2 regions of the Paenibacillus sp. FSL H3-0286 genome follow, and region 2 is predicted to be linked to the other one. Evidence: riboswitches for the same ligand, from Rfam matches in the RefSeq annotation. Region 2 holds a riboswitch; the other holds the start of a gene.

Region 1 (8,238 bases), 890 kb from region 2:
CTTGCTCTAAGATATGACCGCCATCCATCAAAATGATCCGGTCCGCTACATCGGCGGCAAATTTCATCTCGTGGGTCACAATCACCATAGTCATACCTTCTGCTGCTAATTGTTTGATGACCTTAAGCACTTCCCCTACCAGCTCGGGGTCGAGCGCCGAAGTGGGCTCATCAAACAACAGCACTTCTGGATCTACTGCCATAGCCCGGGCGATGGCCACTCTCTGCTGCTGTCCTCCTGACAGCTGATGTGGATAGTTATCAGCTTTATCAGCCAAACCCACCTTAGCCAGCAGTTGAAGGCCCCGCTTACGCGCTTCTTCCTTGGTTCGTTTCAAGACAGTTACCTGTCCCTCCATCACATTGCCTAGCGCAGTCATATGCGGAAATAAATTATACGATTGAAAGACCATCCCTGTTTTCTGCCGAAGAGCTAATACGGAATTCTGAGGAATTTTCTTATGATCTGTAAAATTGATGGTGATATCCCCGAGTGACAGGCTGCCTTGATCCGGGATTTCCAACAGATTAAAACAGCGCAGCAGTGTAGTTTTTCCGGAGCCGGATGGCCCAATAATGACAAGTACCTTTCCATGCTCCATTTTCAGATCAATACCCTTTAACACTTGGAGTGCGCCGAAGGATTTATGCAAATTAATGATTTCAATCACAAGTATCTCTCCTTTAGGTCGCAGAGTAACGATCGAGTCGTTTCTCCAAGTAATTTTGCAGCGCCGACAGCACAGAACAGAACACTAAATAAAACAATCCTGCTTCGGAGTATACCAGCAGAGGCTCATAAGTGGTAGAGGCTACCTGCTGAGCAGTTCTAAACATCTCCGTATAGGTGATGATCGCTGCAAGCGATGTATCTTTGACCAAGCTAATAAAAGAATTGGATAACGGCGGTACAGAAACGCGTGCAGCTTGTGGCAGAATTACGCGGCGCAGAGCCTGCCCACGAGTCATCCCGACTGAGAAGGCAGCTTCCCACTGGCCTTTATGTATCGACAGGATAGCAGCGCGTACGATTTCCGATGAGTAAGCCCCTACGCTAAGGGTAAATCCAATGGTGGCGGCAATGAAAGGGTCGAGTACAATACCAACAGCCGGCAAACCATAAAATATAATAAATAGCTGCACTAACAACGGGGTTCCCCGAATGACCCATACATAAAAACGGGCGATTAGCTTCGGAATTACCCACGGTGAAAGACGTGCCAACGCGGTTAGGATCGCCAAAATCAATCCAAGCACAAAGGAAAGTAGCGCCAACGGAATGGTAAAAGCCACCCCGGCTTTAAGCAGGGGTAGCAGTGTATCTAAGAAAATTTGTATTTTGCGGTCATCCATTATTCAGACATCCTTTTTAGCTTCTAGGCTTAATTAGCCTTGCTAGCCTTGTATTATTTTGAAACGTCAGCTCCAAAGTATTTCTCGGAAATTTTCAAGTACGTTCCATCACTTTTCATCTCTTTAATCGCATCACTGACCGCATTCACCAGCTCATCATTGCCTTTCAGGAATACCGCGGCACTTTGTGAGCCTTCAGGAATCTCATCAACCACTTTAATTTTTGCATCTGGTTTTTGTTTTTTCAGATCCAGATAAGACAAGCCATCATTCACAGTTGCATCAATACGTCCCGAAGTCAGCAGGTCCATCGCTTGATTGAAACCGTCCGTAGCTACGATTTCAGCACCGTTCTCACGAGCGATGTCGGATAAGTTACTGGTCAGGGATTGTCCGGCTTTTTTACCCTTTAGATCAGCAAAGGTCTTAATATCCTCATTGTTTTCGCTCACGATCAATACTGCCTTGGATACAATATAGGGTTCAGAGAAATCATATTTCACTTTGCGATCTTCGTTAATGGAAACTTCATTAAAAATGACATCAAACCGTTTCGCATCCATCCCAGCAAAAATACCATCCCACTGAGTTTCAAAAAATTCAGCTTCAACACCTAAACGTTTGGCTACTTCTTCGGCAATTTCCACGTCAAAACCCGTCAATTTCCCCGCAGTGTCATGATAAGTAAAAGGTGCATAAGTCCCTTCTGTACCTATCCGCAATTTGCCGCTGGCCTTCACAGCCTCCAAACTGTTTTGCGCTGAAGATGCTGCTCCACCATTCGTTCCAGCTGTTGGTTCAGCAGCCGTATTGGTATTCGAATTATTGCCGCAAGCCGCTACAAGGACCACGGTTAACGCCAATATAATAGTTAAACTCCATTTTTTCATTATTAAATCCCCTCTCTCTATCCGGTTTTTTTCCGGTAAATTGAATAGTACACTGCCATCACATGATCGTCAATACTTTTTTCCGATTATGTACATCGGAATTGTAATATTAACTAGATTTCTACTTATATCTTACCCAATCTTGGATTAATCCTTCACTTCTTTCTCTCTTTACTTCTCAGAAAGATATGGTATATTTATAAACAAATTAATATGGACCTGTTATTTCACTAGGGGAGTCGGCCGACTGAGACGGAGCTTCAAGCTCCGGACCCTTGGAACCTGATCTGGATCATACCAGCGGAGGGAAGTGGAGCAGAATTTTCATCAAGCATGTTAAGTGTTATTATGCAGAATGAACTTTTTGACCCATTCATTTCCTCTGGAAATGGATGGGTCTTTATTTGTTTAGGCGCTCCACAAAAATATTAGGAGGTTAGATCATCACGACCATTTTATCTATTCAAGGCCTAACCTACTCTTTTCCGGAAACTGAACAACCCCCTGTATTCGCAAAACTATCCATGGATATCAGGCAAGGGGAATTCGTCTCCGTAGTAGGTGCTAGCGGATGCGGGAAAAGCACATTTTTCAAAACGGTTGCCGGTTTACTCGAACCTACTCATGGAAAAATAAAACTCCCTACGCTCCCCTCAACCGCTAGTCGTTTAGGTCAGATCGCTTATATGCCTCAGCAGGATTTATTGCTGCCTTGGAGAACAGTGCTCGACAACTGCCTTTTGCCCTGGGAGATCATGCCCAGATTTAGTAAACAGGAAACAATCATTCAGATTCGGGAAATGTTGGCCCGCTTCGGCTTAACAGATGTAGAGAAGGCTTATCCCCATGAACTTTCGGGAGGAATGAAACAGCGAGTCGCATTTCTGCGCACCTTAGTGGCTGGAGGCGGAAGTGGCCTTATGCTGCTGGATGAGCCCTTTGGCGCTCTCGATGCCATGACCAAACGTGAGATACACCGTTGGCTGTTGGAGTTATGGGGTGAACTGAATCAGACGATTATGCTCATCACTCATGATCTGGAAGAAGCACTATTGCTCAGTGATCGAATTTATTTATTATCTGGCGGTGCGCACAGCGAATTACAGGAGATCATTGTCGATCTACCAAAACCAAGACATTATAAGATGAACTATGAACCCCGGTTTATAGCACTACGGGCAGAGTTGGAGCGAAGATTGCATGCAACCTATACCTTTTAAAAAACATCTAGACAACTATGGTCCCTTCCTTCTTCTGGTACTGCTCATTCTTGTAATCTGGGAGTCAGCTGTTCGCCTTCACTTGATTCCAGCCTTTATTCTCCCTGCACCTTCATCTATTGGCATCGCATTGATCGAGCACAGGCAATTATTATTTGGACAGCATTTATTAGCGACGTTGCAGGAGATACTGGTAGGTTTTGTCCTTTCTGTGATTTTTGGTGTATTGCTGGGTATTGGAATGTTCCTGTTTCGCCCCGTAGAAAAGGCCATCTATCCCTTCCTTATCATTAGCCAGACGGTCCCATTAATTGCGCTATCGCCCATTTTTATTATGTGGTTCGGATATTCGCTGTGGAGCAAAGTGGCTGTGGTGTTTTTGACGGCTTTTTTTCCAGTTGTAGTGAGTACATATGATGGACTTCGTACAAGTGGCCAGACTTACAAGGACTTATTATTAACATTTGGTGCAAACCGCTGGCAGCTGCTTGTCAAAACCCAAATTCCACTGGCGTTGCCTGCTTTTTTCTCTGGCTTAAAGCTGTCCATTGTATACTGCGTCATCGGAGCTACTATCGGGGAATGGCTCGGCGGCAGTAAAGGACTCGGTTACTTCAGCCGCAGAATGGCCGGAAATATGCAGAGCGATGAAATGTTCGCGGCTGTATTTCTGCTGTCCGCGCTTGGTGTTGTGCTTTTTCTGGCGATAGCTTTACTCGAACAATTATTTTTAAAGAAAAGAGGATCTAACCAATGAATCATTTAAAATCCCCACAACGAGGACTTATTTCTGTATTTCTAGTATGCACACTTTTGCTCTTAAGCAGCTGCGGGAAGGCAGACAAGCTAAATAACAACTCCCAAACCGGTTCCTCCAATACCGATAATAAGCAGTCACACAAGCTGACGATTATGCTTGATTGGTATCCCAATGCCGTTCATTCCTTTCTATACGCTGCGCAACAGCAAGGATTTTTCCAAGAGGAAGGTTTGGATGTCGAGATCAAAATGCCTGCGGACAGCAATGACGCCCTAAAGCTTGTAGCAGCAAATCAAATTGATCTAGCGCTCAGTTATCAGCCTCAGGTGCTTATGGCACGCGGAGAGAAAATCCCTGTACGTTCGATTGCAGCAATCGTGCGGCATCCACTGAATCATCTGATGGTTCCTCAGGCAGGCAGTATTCATAGTCCCAAAGAGCTCGTGGGAAAACAAATCGGCTACTCCTCCATTCCGCTCTATGAAGCGATGATTCGGACAATGATCCAGAGTGATGGAGGCGATCCTTCATCCGCCAAGCTGATTGATGTAGGTTTTGACCTTATCCCTGCGATCTCTACAGGACAAGTGGACGCAATAATGGGCGGATTCATCAACCATGAACAACTGATCCTTGAAAAAGAGGGACATCCGGTCACCTCGCTTAATCCAACGGATTACGGAGTACCTGACTATTATGAGCTTGTGCTGGTGGCCAGCGAACAAGGATTGCAAAATTCTGAAGCCTACTTTAAAAAATTTCTAAATGCCATAACAAAAGGACAGGAATTTGTGGAGCAGAATCCTGAACAAGCCCTGGATTTACTGATTGCACATGAAGATGCAACTTCACCGCTCGACAAGGAGATTGAGAAAAAAAGTCTTGAAATTCTACTGCCGCTGATGAATGCAGGCGATCAAACTTTTGGTTATCAAGACCCGACATCTTGGGAAAAGGTTCAGCAGTGGTTATCCACCAACGATCTTCTACCAGAAGATATTAAAGCACAAGAAGCTTTTATCAATCTGTAACGTTTAGTTGGTTATTCATACAAGCTTGAGGAGGAATTATGATGAGTTACTTAGCCAAAGTACGGGAATCCAACCCCTTGATCCACAACATCACTAATATTGTAGTAGCCAATTTCTCAGCCAACGGTCTGTTGGCGCTGGGTGCCTCTCCCTTTATGGCGGATGCCCACGAAGAAGTGATCGACATCGCCGCTATGTCGTCTGCTGTAGTTCTAAATATAGGCACACTCAATGACTACGCCATTCAATCTATGTTGCTCGCTGGTAAATCCGCTAATAAACACGGGGTTCCCCTAGTGCTTGACCCGGTAGGTGCAGGCGCAACTTCTTATCGGACCGCTGTCACTCAAAAACTAGTGAATGAGATGCAAATCACCGCACTGCGGGGGAATGTGGCTGAAGTCGCTAATGTGATTGGGGAGAGTTGGTCCATTAAAGGAGTGGATGCTGGCGAAGGTGAAGGCGATGTAGTCCTTTTGGCTGAAGCTGCTGCGAGGAAGTTAAGCTGTGTGGTCATCATAACTGGAAAAGACGATGTGATCACGAATGGAAAAAACACTTATATTGCCAGCAACGGTCACCCTATTCTCACGAAGGTTACAGGAACTGGCTGCTTGCTCAGTGCTGTTGTGGGTGCATTTCTCGCGGTAAGTGGTGGTGCCTCGTTGGAGGCCGCAGTGGAAGCCCTCTCCTTCTATGGAGTAGCCGCTGAAATCGCCGCTGAACTAACAACTGGTCGAGGACCGGGAAGCTTTCAGGTTGAGTTTCTAAATCAACTGACATGGGTCACGCCAGAAGTCTTCTTAGAAAGATCTAGCATCAAACAGCTCAGTTAATGACCCTCAAAGGAGTGAATTCGATGATTATATCCAAAGCTCTAACCATTGCCGGCTCCGATAGCGGCGGTGGTGCTGGCATTCAGGCCGATCTAAAAACCTTTCAAGAGCTTTCTGTCTATGGGATGTCCGTCCTCACAGCTGTGACAGCGCAGAATACGCTGGGTGTCCAAGGGGTTTATCCAGTGACTCTGGAAGCTATAAATCAGCAGCTTGATTCTATAGGACTTGACCTGCAACCAGATGCCGTAAAGACCGGGATGTTATTTAACAGCGACATCATCCGCATTGTGGCAGATAAAATTAAGTATTACGGCTGGTCTAATCTTGTAATTGATCCTGTGATGGTCGCTAAAGGAGGGTCCACACTGCTGCTGCAGGAGGCGGTTCAATCCTTAATCAGCCATCTGCTGCCCTTAGCATTGGTGACGACACCCAATATTCCCGAAGCCGAAATGATCACAAAGATGACGATCTCCACCATAGAAGAACGCAAAAAAGCAGCCAAAATCATTCATGGCATGGGCTCCAAATATGTAGTGCTAAAAGGGGGACATGATACCTCAACCACAGCCGTAACCGATCTTCTATATGATGGTCACGAATATACCTTATTGGAGAGTAGCCGGATTCAGACCAGACATACGCATGGTACAGGCTGCACCTATTCAGCAGCAGTTACCGCCGAGCTAGCCAAAGGCAAATCCGTAGCTGAGTCCATTCAAACTGCCAAAGCATTTATACAAGCGGCGATTGAGGACGAGCTGGGCATAGGGGCTGGGCATGGACCAACCAATCATTTTGCTTATCAAAACAGACTGCGGGGGATAAACAGTGCAACGAATGAACAGTGAACATCTGCGAGATCTATTAAAAGTCTATTTCATAATGGGCAGCGTAAATTGCCGTAAAGCTCCCGTTAAGGTGCTGCAGGAAGCGGTAGCTGGGGGCATAACCATGTTTCAATTCCGTGAAAAGGGTACCGGATCCTTAAGCGATAAGGCACGACTTAATCTTGGCAGACGACTTCAAAAGATCTGTCATGCCAATGGCGTGCCCTTTATCGTGAATGACGACATTGATTTAGCGATCGCGCTTGATGCGGACGGAATTCATGTAGGACAGGAGGATACACCTGCATTGGCGATCCGCCAGCTACTTGGAGAGAATAAAATCATTGGTGTATCCGCTCACTCCTTCGCTGAAGCTCAGCAGGCGATTGCCGATGGAGCCGACTATCTGGGCGTGGGTCCCATCTATCCTACGTCATCCAAGGAGGATGCCAAAGCTGTTCAAGGCACTGCGATGATTGAAGAACTAAGAAATAAAGGCATTACCATCCCATTGGTTGGCATTGGGGGAATCACGCTGCAAAATTTTGCACCAGTATTAACAGCTGGTGCGGATGGGATTTCTGTTATCTCAGCGATTGCCGGAGCTGAAGATATTACCACAACTGCCAGAGGCTTTGTTGACAAAGTCAGTTTAAGCGGGACATAAGCTCATACAGCTCTTCACTGCTTAAATGCCGCCATTGTCCCAGCTCCAAGCCGTCTAATGTAATATTCATAATTCTTATGCGCTCCAGCTTTAGTACTCTATATCCTAACTCCTTGCACATTCTGCGTATTTGCAGATTGAGACCTTGAGTTAGGATAATTCTAAACTGACATTCTGTAATCCGATAGACCTCACAAGGTTTCGTTGTGACTCCAAGAATGTTCACGCCGCTAGACATCGCTTGTAAGAATTCTGACGTAACCGGTTTGTCTACATGAACTACATATTCTTTTTCATGCCCATTCTCGGAACGCATCATTTTATTTACGATCTCTCCATCGTTGGTTAACAAAATGAGGCCTTCCGAGTTTTTATCTAATCTGCCGATCGCAAAGATCCGTGAAGGATACCCTACAAAATCAATAATGTTCCCAGCCACATGTGGGGCTGCTGTACAGGTAATGCCTATCGGCTTATTCAAAGCGAGATACACTGGCTCCCCTTTACTGCTTGTTATCGGCTCCCCATCGATCCATACGATATCCTCTGGCTCTATAAGAATGTTCGCCTCACAGACAATGCCGTTCACAGCGATTCGACCTGCTGCAATTAATCGCTTGGTTTCCCTTCTGGAACAAAAGCCTGTTTC
Region 2 (8,238 bases):
TATGATCCTAATCGCGGTGCACAATTGTATGACTCATCTTTAGGTTATGGTTTTGTACAAGAGACCAACGCTTTACCCGCCAGAGAAGTGCACACCGACTCAATTACATCCGATGGAACAGGTTTTTTCATCACAGAACCTATTTTTTTTGCTGAACCTAAATCTGAGAAAGATAATTATAACAACTACGGAATGGCGTTTCGAATGGATGCTCCCCCTGGAACCTACAACGTATATGTAAAAACGACTTCTGACGCAGAGGATGGGATCGTGTCAGTATCCGGAATGCAGACCAGCCGCTTGTTGAAAAGTGGACATTGGGACGCTGCAAAGCTTGTACCCGTCAAGCATACGGCTGTAGCCAAAGGGAAAGAGTGGACTTATACGTATGTAAACGGCCGTGACCATATAGATATTGAGATCGAACCGAACAAAGTGAACACAGCTGTGGGGATTGAGGAGATCATACTGGAACCGATTTTGCCACAGCATAGAGCAGTTGGTGCTCTTCCGAATTTATTTATACTTGGAGATTCCACGGTCAAGTCCTACACCTTCGACGAAGCACCAATGAGTGGTTGGGGCCAGATTATTGGCAGTATGTTTAATCAACATAAATTGAGTGTAACTAACTATTCCATGGGAGGACGCTCGTTTAAAAATGCCTATACAGAAGGTCGACTGAACGACATTTTACTGAATGGCAGCATTGGGGATTATGTGTTTATTCAATTCGGACACAATGATGAGAGCGCAGATGAGTTCAGACGTTACGGCAGAGGTTCGACAGAAGCAATGTATGAAAATTATCTTAAAGAAGTTTATCTCCCTGCGATTCAAGCCCGGGGCATGATACCAGTACTGGTAACCCCAATGTCCAGAATTAAAGGGAATGCAAGTCCGGGATATATCTATGAAAATTCTTTTAAATCAAGAAAGTTTGTAGATATTCTTAAACGGGTCGCAGATGAATCTGGAGTTACACTTATTGACCTTAACTCGGAAAGTCTGAAATATTATAACGAGATCGGTGTAGAAGCAATAACATCCCTCTTCATGTCAATTGAAGCCGGAGAAACGCCAGGCAAAACAAATGACGGAAGTTACGCTAACGGGCATCCTTCAAAGAAAGTCGATGGGACTCATTTTAAAGAAGCGCTCTCCAAACAATTTTCACGGATGATTGTCACGGAGCTTGTAAAGAAAGGTGCTACTGGCGATTCTACTGCTGCCTCCATTACTCCTTACCTTAAAGGGAACGTTAAGCATGCGGCACTAACAGGGAACTGGGGTAAGATTTTTCCGGAAATAACGAATGATACGACGACTGGGGAAGCTGCATATTACCGTAATCAAATTGAAAAATTAATCCAGCTGGGAGTAATGGACAAAGACCGTCAAGGGAATTTTAATCCGGATACGGAGATGACAGTTGCTGAATTCACACGCAGTATTTCTAAGTTAATGAAAGTGGAAAGATCAGATCTTGCCTATTATCCGAAAGGTAAGCTGTCACGTGAAACGATGGGTGCTATTCTCTATGACGTTTACCAAATAAAGTTTGCTAATAAACCTAAGTACATGACTGATTATAACGGCACAGCAGTAGTGCCAGGAGCTCCTGGCTATGATTCGAATCTGGAGCCAGGAGCTAGGGGTGCGATGTACTATCCTCTTGTATCCTGGACGCAGCTTGTTGATACAGCGGACATTTCTCCTTATTTAATTTCAAAAGTGAAAAGTGCATATGAATTAGGACTCATTAGATCTGAAGTGGGGATTGCCAGAGGCGAAATGGTCAATGGGACAGAACTAGAACCTAAAGCTATAGTGACCCGGGAGAAAGCGGCCAAAGCTCTGTACTTTATGTGGGTGCTGGAACATGAAGTGAATGCAGAAAATCATGTTTCTTCTCTAAAATAGTTAGGGTGAACAATTCAAGGCACAGCAGCGATGCTGTGTCTATTTGTATGCAGTGAATTCCTCTCCACTTACAGCAGTATATCTCTCACGGTTGTTTATATCTACTTTCATTGTGGTAAGTAAGATTCGTAAAGCGATTTAAGAAAATGACAAACCCAGCGTATAAACGTGCATAGTTGTGCCATCCTAAGACGATCAGTTAACTATCAATTTGCTTAACGAGAGGAGATAGGGAAGATGTCAGGCAACAATAAACAAGCTACAAAAACCTTACCCCCACAGGAGCAGCATCATCAGCCAGGGATTGAGAGTGAAATGACACCGCTGCCCAAATACGAGCCGGCAAATTATAAAGCAGCAGGTAAACTGCAAGACAAGGCGGCGTTAATTACCGGTGGAGACAGCGGAATTGGGCGTGCAGTTGCTGTGCTTTTTGCTAAAGAAGGCGCTGATGTGGTCATTTCATATCTTAATGAACACTCAGATGCAGAGGAAACTAAACGTCAGGTCGAGCAGGAAGGCCGCAAATGTATCCTAATTCCAGGTGATATCGGTGACGAGAAATTCTGTAAGGATCTTATTAAACAGACGGTGGAGGGCTTAGGAAAGCTTGATATTCTCATCAATAACGCGGCAGAGCAACATCCGCAAGCTAAGATCGAGGATATTACTTCCGAGCAGCTTGAGCGTACTTTCCGTACGAATATATTTGCGATGTTCTATTTAACAAAAGCAGCTATGCCTCATTTAAAAGCAGGATCTACAATTATAAATACAACTTCAATTACCGCTTATCGCGGAAGCCCGCAGCTGCTGGACTATTCATCAACTAAAGGAGCTATTCTTAGCTTCACACGATCCTTGTCCACGAATCTGGCAGAGAAGGGCATACGGGTAAACGGTGTTGCACCAGGTCCAATCTGGACACCGCTGATTCCCTCTACCTTTGATGCAAAACAGGTTAGCGAGTTTGGAGGTACACAGCCTATGAAACGGCCTGGACAACCAGAAGAGCTGGCACCAGCCTATGTATATCTGGCCTCTGACGATTCCAGTTATGTGACTGGACAGGTTATTCATGTAAATGGTGGCGAGGTAGTAAACGGTTAGATCAGTACAGCTAATGTGAATAAATGGGTGTATTTCAATAAAAAAATATGTTACTATAAACCACGTTAGCATTTTAAAATTGTATATTTATGTCACTAGGGGTGCCGATTGGCTGAGACGGAATGGATTTCCGGACCCTTTGAACCTGATCTGGTTAAGACCAGCGTAGGGAAGTGGAGAACGAATTTCTGTTGTCGGGCTATTTGTAGTGCCGTCTATATACAGATTCTGACTGCCTTCCTTACGGGGGGCAGTTTTTTTGTTTTTTACTGACCTACAGGGAAGTGAGAGAGGAGATCGTGATGTTGCAAGCTGAGATCCATCTAATATCAGACGGCAAGCTACAACTGAGACATTTTGTTGAACTAGCTGGCACGGTGCAGACATGGGTCGATTATATTCACCTGAGAGATAAGCAATGTCCTGCATGCGAACTGCTCGCTGCGGCACAGCAGCTGTTGGCTGCCGGTATGCCCGCTACCAAACTGATAATCAACGACCGGATAGATGTAGCATTGGCAGCTGGTGCCGCGGGGGTTCAGTTGGCTTGGCACAGTCTGAGTCCGGTTACAGCCCGGCGAATTGCACCTCAGCTTCGGCTGGGGAGATCGGTTCATTCTCCGGAAGAAGCGGCGAATGCCTCAGAGCAGGGAGCTGATTATTGCTTGTTTGGTCATGTATTTCCCTCGGATAGCAAGTTAGGGCTGCCCGCACGTGGGTTAGAGCTGCTTGCAGAAACGGTGAAGACCAGCTCTATTCCTGTAATTGCGATTGGCGGAATTAGCCCCGCTAATGCGGCGCAGATCATCAGGAAAGGTGCGGCAGGAGTTGCTGTGATGTCCGGTATTTGCGGAGCGGATGATCCTTATGAGGCCGCCAAAGCTATTCATAAGGCGGTTCATTCATAGCCTGGAGGTAACAGCATGGGCGAAGGGGGTGATTCAGAATGAAGCTGTTGATTAACGGGAAATCCGCAGAGTGTTCTGGTGGTATTCAAACTATAGCTGATTTGATCAGTCTTCCTGAGTGGTCGGGTCGTCTGATGATCATTGAGCTGAATGGAGAAATTGTCAGTAAGGAGAATTATGAAAGTACTGCTCTGAGCGAGGATGATCGTTTGGAACTGGTGCACTTTGTTGGTGGGGGTTGAGATGGAGCGGTATAGAATTTTGAGAAATTTATACGAACCAAAGGGAGGTAATTTCATGCATGACCCGTTACATATTGGCGGCATCGAATTAACCAGTAGATTATTTATCGGAACCGGAAAATATAGCCGGAATACGTTGATCCCCGAAGTGATCGCAAGCTCTGGTTCTCAGGTGATTACTGTAGCGCTTCGCCGAGTGGACCCGCAAGGTGGAGCAGAAAATATCATGAACCACATTCCCGGCCACATGACTCTTCTGCCTAATACCTCAGGAGCGCGTACAGCGGAAGAGGCAGTCCGTATTGCAAGATTAGCAAGAGCTGCGGGACTGGGGAACTGGGTCAAGATCGAAGTGATCAATGATCAGAAATACCTGCTTCCAGATAATCTGGAGACCATACGAGCTACAGAGATTTTAGCAGCGGAGGGTTTTGTAGTATTGCCATATATGAGTCCGGACCTTTCGGCTGCTTTACGTCTGAGAGATGCCGGTGCTGCTGCTGTGATGCCGCTTGGTGCGCCGATCGGGACGAATCGCGGCCTGCGCACTAAGGAGCTTGTGCGTATTCTTATTGAAGAAGTGAATTTGCCGATTATTGTAGACGCCGGGATTGGCAAGCCCTCGGAAGCGGCGGAAGCAATGGAGATGGGGGCCGCTGCTGTTCTGCTTAATACGGCTATTGCAACGGCACGTAATCCGCTCGTCATGGCGGAAGCGTTCCGCGAGGCGATATCCGCTGGCCGCAAAGCTTATTTGGCAGGACTCGGTCCTGTAGAAGAAGTTGCTTTTGCTTCGTCACCGTTGACTGGATTTTTGAACTGAATTTGATAGGTCACGAAAGGAGGGAAGATTAGCATGAGCTTTTTTGACACACTGGCCCGCTTGGAGCAGTATCCTTATGAGCAACTGTGGAAGGAGTTCCGGGAGGATGACGTTAAGCGGGCGCTTGGAAAAGACAAGCTGAACGAAAATGATTTGCTGGCATTGCTCTCTCCGGCAGCAACGCCGCTGCTAGAGGAGATGGCGTTGGCTGCACAGCGACTGACCCGTGCACATTTTGGTTATTCGATGCAGCTGTTCACACCGATGTATCTTGCGGATTTTTGTGTGAATCATTGTACCTACTGCAGCTTCAGCTCCATTTATGATTTTCCGCGCAAAAAGCTGTCCTTGGAGGAGGTTCGCAGGGAGGCTGAGAAGATTGCAGCTACAGGTCTGCGGCATATCCTCATTTTGACTGGTGAATCGCGCCGGGAGAATCCTGTCTCATATATTAAGGATTGCGTAGATGTACTCAGGGAATTTTTTTCCTCTGTCAGTATTGAGATAAATCCTCTATCAACTGCAGAATATAAAGAGCTTCTTCAAGCAGGGGTGGATGGATTAACACTATACCAAGAGGTGTACCACCAGGAGACTTACAGAAAGCTGCATGTTAAAGGGCCTAAAAGAAACTACCGGAATCGCCTGGATGCACCTGAACGCGGCTGTCAGGCAGGTTTTCGTTCTGTGAATATTGGTACGTTGCTCGGGATGTATGATTGGCGGCAAGAAGCATTCCAAAGTGCCATGCATGCCCGCTATTTGCAGGATCGGTATCCAGATTGCGAGATCAGTCTGTCACCTCCGCGGTTTCGGCCTTATTTAGGGGAATTTAACCCGGAGTGTGATGTTACCGACCGATCGCTAGTGCAGATTATTTTGGCATACCGGTTATTTTTACCCCGTTCGGGCATTACTTTATCTACACGAGAGCCTGCCTCTCTACGCGATCATTTAATTCATCTAGGAATAACTAAGATGTCAGCCGGGGTCACTACTGAGGTGGGCGGTCACACTAATGCAGGGGGAACTCCGCAATTCGAAATATCCGATGGCCGTAGTGTGCAGGAGATTACGGAAATGCTATATACGAAGGGTTTGCAGCCCATTTTTAAAGACTGGGATATCCTGACCGAATCAACAACGTAACGCTTGTATTATCAATTATTAATCACTAATGGACCCCTGCGAGATTCATGCGGAGGTCCATTTTTTTTGTATAGAGGGTGTTTAGTTTCCGGCAGAGAGCTCATCGAGAGACATTTCGAAACTCGGTGCCATATGAGTCAGAAAATAATCCACTTCCTGCAGGTCAAGCCCACGAAGTTTTGCTGCTGTCTGCTCCTTCGCGGCGGCAAATTCTCGGTTTCCTGCAGCAACTTCCCATACGCATTTCAAATAAGCATCCAGCCGATCAGCGGCTTTCACATAGCTGTGCAGCAGAATGTCCTCCGAATCGGGAGGGCTGTCTTCCGGTCGTATAAGCTGAGTGTAGATGCTTTTCAGCTCTGATGGAATCATTCCAGTTAAGCGATCAGCCGCAACTTTCTCCATTTCGCGGAAGCTGGTGAGCAAGCTAGGATTGTTGTATTTTACCGGCGTGGCGATGTCACCTGTGAACACTTCGCTGGCATCATGGAACAGAGCTATGGTTGCTGCTCGTTCCGCGTTTAGTGAACGTCCAAAATGAACATTACCGATGGAACAGAGCATATGTGTGAGCAATGCAACATGAAAAGAATGCTCAGCGACGTTCTCCGGTGCGGTGCTGCGCATCAAGCTCCAGCGCTGAATATACTGAAGACGATATAGATAGGCAGAAAAATGGTAGCTCAATTTTAAAGTAACCCCTTTCATGCGGTGCTAGGTATGATATTATTATACTAATTGTATCAAACTTTAGATAACCTGGAACTGCCGAGAGGAGCTTGAATGAAGATGCAGCATTTTGAAGACAGTATTTATAACCTTATCGTAGAAACTTCCACGAATTTGCCGGGAGATGTACGCCGGGCAGTTGCAAAAGGTCGCGCGCTGGAAGACAGGGCTACCCGGTCCGGTCTTGCTTTAACCACGATTGCGCAAAATATCGGAATGGCTGAGCAGCAAGTGTCTCCGATCTGTCAGGATACGGGAATGCCTACATTTATCATTCACACCCCTGTGGGAATCAATCAGATTGAGATGAAAAAAGATATTCATAATGCCATTGTACGAGCGACCAAGAATGGTAAACTTCGTCCCAATTCTGTAGATTCATTAACAGGTGAGAATAGCGGAGATAACTTGGGTGCAGGCACACCAGTCATTCATTTCGAACAATGGGAAGAGGATAAAATAGACGTTAGACTTATTCTGAAGGGTGGAGGCTGCGAGAATAAAAATATTCAATACAGTCTCCCGGCAGAATTAGAAGGACTCGGCAAAGCGGGTCGGGATCTTGACGGAATCCGTAAATGTATTTTACACGCGGTATATCAGGCGCAGGGACAAGGATGTAGTGCCGGTTTTATTGGCGTGGGTATCGGCGGTGACCGTACGACTGGCTACGAGCTGGCTAAGAAGCAGCTGTTCCGCAAAGTGGAGGATGTTAATCCAATAGAAGACCTTAGTAAGCTGGAAGACTATATTATGGAGAATGCTAACAAGCTTGGAATTGGCACGATGGGCTTTGGTGGTGAAGTATCGCTGCTGGGCTGTAAGGTTGGCGTAATGAATCGTCTGCCAGCTAGCTTTTTCGTATCCGTTGCTTATAACTGTTGGGCCTTCCGCCGCCAAGGGGTGCTGGTTGATCCATCCACAGGCAATATAGAGGATTGGTTGTATGAGAGTGGTACAGGGATATCTGTAGATGATGAAGGGGCACATGAATCTGAAGCAGTAGTTGCTGAGGGAGCTAACAGCCCGGCCTCTGAGTCGCGGGAAGTACGTCTTACAACGCCGATAAGTGAAGAGGATATCCGTAGTCTGCGTGTTGGAGACGTGGTTATTTTATCCGGTGAAATGCATACAGGCCGTGATGCTTTGCACAAATATTTAATGGATCATGAGTCTCCGGTAGATCTGGAAGGGGCTGTGATTTATCATTGTGGTCCTGTGATGATGAAAGATGAGGAAGGCTGGCATGTAAAAGCTGCGGGCCCAACTACGAGCATTCGTGAAGAGCCTTATCAAGGCGATATCATCAAAAAATTTGGAATCCGTGCAGTCATCGGAAAAGGTGGTATGGGTC

Evidence for each region. Region 2 has a riboswitch for thiamine pyrophosphate ahead of MHB37_RS09315 (thiamine phosphate synthase). Riboswitches for the same ligand answer to the same signal wherever they lie in the genome.
Region 1: another riboswitch for thiamine pyrophosphate. It lies ahead of MHB37_RS13765 (ABC transporter ATP-binding protein); the one in region 2 lies ahead of MHB37_RS09315 (thiamine phosphate synthase).

The regions. Positions count from the first base shown of each region.
Region 1 is NZ_CP150285.1:3,067,735-3,075,972, reverse strand. Features, by position in the region: gene MHB37_RS13780 (amino acid ABC transporter ATP-binding protein) at 1-670, opposite strand, end outside; gene MHB37_RS13775 (amino acid ABC transporter permease) at 684-1,352, opposite strand; gene MHB37_RS13770 (amino acid ABC transporter substrate-binding protein) at 1,406-2,242, opposite strand; TPP riboswitch at 2,465-2,568, shown strand; gene MHB37_RS13765 (ABC transporter ATP-binding protein) at 2,767-3,462, shown strand; gene MHB37_RS13760 (ABC transporter permease) at 3,443-4,219, shown strand; gene MHB37_RS13755 (ABC transporter substrate-binding protein) at 4,216-5,253, shown strand; gene thiM (hydroxyethylthiazole kinase) at 5,295-6,089, shown strand; gene thiD (bifunctional hydroxymethylpyrimidine kinase/phosphomethylpyrimidine kinase) at 6,113-6,943, shown strand; gene thiE (thiamine phosphate synthase) at 6,933-7,589, shown strand; gene MHB37_RS13735 (pseudouridine synthase) at 7,570-8,238, opposite strand, start outside.
Region 2 is NZ_CP150285.1:2,180,778-2,189,015, forward strand. Features, by position in the region: gene MHB37_RS09305 (GDSL-type esterase/lipase family protein) at 1-1,923, shown strand, start outside; gene MHB37_RS09310 (SDR family oxidoreductase) at 2,161-3,033, shown strand; TPP riboswitch at 3,121-3,222, shown strand; gene MHB37_RS09315 (thiamine phosphate synthase) at 3,336-3,941, shown strand; gene thiS (sulfur carrier protein ThiS) at 3,980-4,183, shown strand; gene MHB37_RS09325 (thiazole synthase) at 4,239-5,006, shown strand; gene thiH (2-iminoacetate synthase ThiH) at 5,040-6,155, shown strand; gene yfbR (5'-deoxynucleotidase) at 6,237-6,842, opposite strand; gene MHB37_RS09340 (fumarate hydratase) at 6,945-8,238, shown strand, end outside.